2 linked regions of the Methanococcus vannielii SB genome follow. The protein of the gene in region 2 binds, or shares a complex with, the protein of the main gene of each other region. Links are inferred from orthologs where the notes say so. Each region holds a gene or a part of one and is shown on either strand. Other genes may lie near its edges.

Region 1 (2,804 bases), 1.1 Mb from region 2 along the record:
TCAATCTTTTAATCGCCGTTTTACTGCTTCGGAGTGATTAAAAAGTCCTTCTGCTTCTGCAATAGTCGTTACAACGTTACTGATACCTAAAAGTCCGTTTTTAGATAATTCCTGTACGGTTGGTTTTTTAATAAATGTTTCAACGCTTAATCCAGAATACATTTTTGCACAAGCAGAAGTTGGAAGAACGTGATTTGTTCCAGTTGCATAGTCCCCAACTGAAACTGGAGCATAGTTACCTAAAAAAATGCTTCCTGCATTCTCAATGAAATTTAAAATTTCCCTTGGATTTTCAGTCATTATTTCAAGATGTTCTGGAGCATATTCGTTTGTTAATTTTATACACTCATCAATCGAACCAATAATAATTGCGGAGTTTTTAATTGATTTTTCAATTATTTCGGTTCTTTTTGCAGTTTTTAATTCTTCAAATATCTTTTCTTTTATTTTTTTAGCTTTTTCTTCACTATTTACTGTAATTATGCATGAGGCATCTGGATCGTGTTCAGCTTGAGCCAAAAAGTCAACTGCAACGTATTCTTCGTTAGTAGTTTCATCACACATTATAAGCACTTCAGAAGGCCCTGCGGGAAAATCAATTGAAACATCACCATATACTAGTTTTTTAGCAGCAGTAACAAAGACATTTCCCGGTCCAACGATTATATCCACTTTTGGAACCGTTTTAGTCCCATATGCAAGGGCTCCAATAGCTTGTGCCCCCCCAACTTTATAAATTTCATCTGCCTTTGAAATGTCTGATGCGACAAGTGTTGCAGGATTTCCTTCTGTCCCATTTGGAGGGGAGGTCACAACTACTTTTTTTACGCCTGAAACTTTTGCAGGAGTTACGGTCATTAAAACTGTTGAAGGGTAAAATGCACGACCTCCCGGAACGTAACATCCTGCTTTTTCAACAGATCTTATAACCTGCCCTGCCCTTACTCCATTCTTTTCAACTTCCCATTCATTAATATTTTTCAGCTGTATTTCATGAAATTCCCATATATTTTCATATGCTTTTTCAAGTGATTCTACAACTTTTGAATCAATTTTTTCATATGCTTTTTCAATTTCTTCAGGAGTTACCCTAAAATCATCAATTTCTACTCCGTCAAACTTTTTAGTATATTCCTTTAATGCGAAATCTCCGTTATTTTTCACATTTTCAAGTATTTCGCTGACTTTTGGTAAAATATGCGATATATTATTTTTATTTCTATTAAGTATGGTTTCAAGGTCTCTTTCATTTAATTCTGATATTTTTTTAACAATCATAAATACACCCTAAGGGGAAGTTTTTTTACTTTAGTAACGTATTTAATTAGATGACCTCAATAAGGGCAACTTTTTCACAAACTCTTTCAACAAGATTTTTACAATTTTTAATGTCAAATAAGGTTTTTATTTTATCTTCTTTATATTCATTTAGTTCCAATACTTCATCATCCAAAGTTCCGCCTATTAAATCTAATATTTTTTGAAAAGTTTCTAAATCTTTACATATAATGCACACGTTTCCTGATTTTGCACCAAAGGTTTTTATTGCATTTGATATCTGTTTTGTTCCCGAAATTCTTAAAAGGATTTCAACCCAAATACTGCTTGAAATATTTTTTTTTGTTTCTGCCTGATATATCCCTTGTAAAATATGTGTTTTCGTTGCAATCAAATCTGCATTTAATAGCTGAAATTCAAGGTTCATTTTAAATATTTCTTCAGGCACTTTTGAATTTTTAACGCCCTTTATTATCATATTATCCCTTTGTAGTCGGTAATATTTATTTACTAACGTATAATTATACTATAATTATAATATACATATAGTATAATTATAATATATTTAATAATATACCATAATTAAAATATTTTAAAGAATTTTAAAATATTTTTCTATAATCTTTTGTTTAATCATGTCATACATAATCTATATCGGGCATGCATTATATTTTTTAGCATACCTATACCATACATATTTTATTATTAATTATTAATTATTATTAATTATTAATTTAAAACAATTTTTTAGTTTCACATTAAAATATGGACTTAAAAATAAGATAAAAAATAAAATAAATTAAAAACTAATCGAAAGCAATATATAAATTCTATTTTAATTAGTATGTATTATTGAATTTAAAGTAAGGTTACGAAACTACGATTAAATATAATATCGTACATAAAAATTGAAAAAAGGGAAACTATGAAAGTAATTTTAGTTGGTGCAGGGCCTGGTGACGAAGAATTAATTACACTAAAAGGAATTGAAGCAATAAAAAATGCAGATGTAATCGTTTATGATGATTTAATAGGGGAAAAATTGCTAAAATATTCTAAAAAAGATGCAGAACTTATCTATGTGGGTAAACGGAAAGGAAAACATTCACATAAGCAAGAGGAAATAAACAAAATTTTGATAGATAAAGCAAAGGAAAATAAATTGGTTGTAAGGCTTAAGGGTGGAGATTCTTTTGTTTTTGGCCGAGGGGGCGAGGAAGTTTTAGCACTAAAAGGAGAAGGAATAGAATATGAAATGGTTCCAGGAATTACTTCATCAATTGCAGTTCCGGAAATTTTTGGAATTCCTGTAACCCATAGAAAAGTTTCAACGTCATTTACTGTTGTCACAGGACACGAAGCAGAAGATAAGTCCGAAGGTGAAATGCAAGTTAAATTAAGTGAACTAAATGCAGATACGATTGTTATATTAATGGGGATTACAACACTTGAAAAACATGTATCTGAACTTTTGAAAAACCCTAAACGGACTTTGGATACGCCTGTTGCAATATTGATGAATGGTT
Region 2 (2,926 bases):
TTTTAAATGATTTATACCATCCAAATGGGGCCCTAAGTACTTCAAAAGAGCTTGAAAGTTCCTTTTCAATTCCTTTTAAAATTTCTTTTGCAGTTTCTGGGGATCCTAAATCACTTGAAAGGTGCGCATAAGGATAAACTACAATGTTTTTAACATTCAAGTTTCCAGCAGTTTTTATTATTTCAAAAACTGCATTTTTAATTACTGCAACAGGGTCAGACTCGTCTTCCTTTTCAACGGCAATAAAAACGGTTAAACATTCATCCATTTTTCCGTTTAAAATTTCTGCATCCTCTGCAATTTTGGTTTTTTCTTTAGCAGTAAATTCCAAATAATCAGAATGTATAAGTAGTGTTTTCATTATTTCCCTCTATATTTAATTCTTGTATTAAACTCTTTTATCAAACTATATCGAATTAAAAATTACATAAATTCTACATAAATATATATGTTTAATAAGGATACACAATATAAAAAATTAATTACTATTTGAATTTTGGCATATCTTTTTTAAACAGATGTTTATTTTTATTTATTGAAAGTATGGTGACTTTTATGGGCAATTCTAATGAATTAATATGTATCGGGCTTGAAGGGACTGCTGAAAAGACGGGAGTTGGAGTTATTACTTCAAATGGGGAAGTTTTATTTAATAAAACTGTGATATATACGCCTAAAATACAGGGAATTCATCCAAGGGAGGCTGCAGATCACCACGCAGAAACTTTTATTAAATTATTAAATGAAGTTTCAGGAGTAATTCCTCTTGATAAAATTGATTTAGTTTCATTTTCACAAGGTCCCGGTTTAGGGCCAAGTTTGAGGGTTACTGCAACAACAGGCAGGGCATTAGCTCTTTCTCTAAAAAAACCAATAATCGGAGTTAACCACTGCGTTTCACACGTTGAAATAGGTAAACTTAAAACAGATGCATTAGACCCCCTAACACTTTATGTAAGTGGGGGAAACACCCAAGTTTTAGCATATACGGGTAAAAAATATCGTGTAATAGGGGAAACACTCGATATTGCAATAGGTAACTGTCTTGATCAGTTTGCAAGATACTGCAATCTTTCACATCCCGGTGGAGTTTTTGTTGAACAATACGCCAAAGAAGGAAAAAAATTTTTAAAACTTCCTTATACGGTAAAAGGAATGGACATTTCATTTTCAGGCTTATTAACGGCTTCAATGAAAAAATATGATTCAAATGAAAAAATTGAAGATGTATGTTATTCATTACAGGAAACGGCATTTTCAATGCTTACTGAAATTACTGAAAGGGCCCTTTCACACACTAATAAGCCAGAAATAATGCTTGTTGGAGGAGTTGCTGCAAACGACCGTTTGAAAGAAATGTTAGAAATAATGTGCAATGAACAAAATGTTGATTTTTACGTTCCAGAAAAGCAATTTTGTGGAGATAACGGTGCAATGATTGCATGGCTTGGAATACTACAATATATTAATGGAAAAAGAATGGATATTTTGGATACAAAAACAATTCCCCATTTTAGGACCGATATGGTTGACGTAAACTGGGTCGTTAAATCTACTGAAAATGAATTAGATATTCTAAATAAAAAAAGGCAAATACCACGGCATTTGATTGGAAAAGGTGCAGAAGCAGACATTTTAAAAGGAAGATACCTTGAATGGGAATCTATCACTAAAGAAAGGATTAAAAAAGGATACCGCACAGCGGAACTTGATGAAATGATAAGAACGAGAAGAACTGTAAAGGAAGCAAGATTTTTATCAATTATCAAGGATTTTAGTGTAAATTCACCTCATATCTTTGATATTGATATAGAAAACAAAAAAATTACAATGGAATATATTCATGGAAAACTTTTAAAAGACTTAATTGAGGAAGGTAATTTAGAATTTTGTAAAAGTATTGGAGAACTTATTGGAAAAATGCACGAAGGAAAAATTATACATAACGATTTAACTACGTCTAATTTTATAGTTAATACTGATGCATACATGATTGATTTTGGACTTGGAAAGTATTCTGATTTAATTGAAGATAAAGCAATAGATTTGATAGTTTTAAAAAAATCAATAATGAGTATTCATTACGATAAATTTGGGGAAATATGGGATAAAATCATCGAAGGATATTCTAAATACGGCCACTCAGAGCTGGTTTTACAGTATATAAAAGAGGTAGAAAAAAGGGGAAGATATTTATAATTTAATAAAATTGCTAAAATAATACTTTTAAAATACATTTTAATTTTAGAAATTTTAATTTTCATTTAAATATTGTCACAAAGTTAATTTATCAGTTAATTTTTAATTAGTTTCTTAGGTACCAATATATATGTTAAAACCTAATTTAACATAGTTTTAAATGTTTTTAAATGCCTAGAACTTTCCTACTTTACGTAAAGTAGGATTATAAAAAAAGGTGAATACAATGCTTATAATTCCCGCAGTTGATATGAAAAATAAAAAGTGCGTGCAACTTATACAGGGAAATCCTGATAAAAAACACGTGGAACTTGATAATCCTCCTGAAATTGCAAAAAAATGGGTTGAACAAGGTGCTGAAATGCTTCATCTTGTTGACCTCGATGGTGCAATAAATGGAAAGCGTGTAAACGACGAATTTATTGAAGAAATAATCAAAAATTCAGGAGTTCCCGTTCAAATTGGTGGGGGGATAAGGAGCGTTTCAGATGCACTTTATTTTATTGAAAAGGGTGCAGAAAAAGTGATACTTGGAACAGTTGCAATTCAAAATCCTAAAATCGTTCGTGAAATCTCCAGTATTGTGGGAAAGGAAAAAGTAACAGTTGCACTCGATGCAAAAGACGGTAAAGTATTAATAAAAGGTTGGACTGAAAAAACGGACTATAGTCCAGTTCAAATTGGAAAAATACTTGAAAATATGGGTGCAGGAAGTATTTTATTTACA

The links. The genes of interacting proteins can lie anywhere in the genome.
Region 1: the proteins of MEVAN_RS07250 (region 2) and cgi121 are in contact, whole or in part, in a crystal structure (PDB 3ENH), measured with the Methanocaldococcus jannaschii proteins. The link is inferred for Methanococcus vannielii SB from one-to-one orthologs.

The regions. Positions count from the first base shown.
Region 1 is NC_009634.1:340,607-343,410, reverse strand. Bases 41-2,763 are described here. They hold cgi121 (KEOPS complex subunit Cgi121), read right to left. Parts: upstream 1,757-2,763; coding sequence 1,325-1,756; downstream 41-1,324. Other genes in these bases: cobA (uroporphyrinogen-III C-methyltransferase), read left to right, coding at 2,204-2,763; hisD (histidinol dehydrogenase), read right to left, coding at 41-1,278. Outside these bases: more of hisD, read right to left, coding at 1-40; more of cobA, read left to right, coding at 2,764-2,804. UniProt on the Methanocaldococcus jannaschii protein: Component of the KEOPS complex that is probably involved in the transfer of the threonylcarbamoyl moiety of threonylcarbamoyl-AMP (TC-AMP) to the N6 group of A37, a step in the formation of a threonylcarbamoyl group on adenosine at position 37 (t(6)A37) in tRNAs that read codons beginning with adenine.
Region 2 is NC_009634.1:1,436,625-1,439,550, forward strand. What follows is about bases 33-2,877. They hold MEVAN_RS07250 (bifunctional N(6)-L-threonylcarbamoyladenine synthase/serine/threonine protein kinase), read left to right. Parts: upstream 33-555; coding sequence 556-2,199; downstream 2,200-2,877. Other genes in these bases: MEVAN_RS07245 (threonine--tRNA ligase), read right to left, coding at 33-361; hisA (1-(5-phosphoribosyl)-5-[(5-phosphoribosylamino)methylideneamino]imidazole-4-carboxamide isomerase), read left to right, coding at 2,426-2,877. Outside these bases: more of MEVAN_RS07245, read right to left, coding at 1-32; more of hisA, read left to right, coding at 2,878-2,926. UniProt on the Methanocaldococcus jannaschii protein: Required for the formation of a threonylcarbamoyl group on adenosine at position 37 (t(6)A37) in tRNAs that read codons beginning with adenine.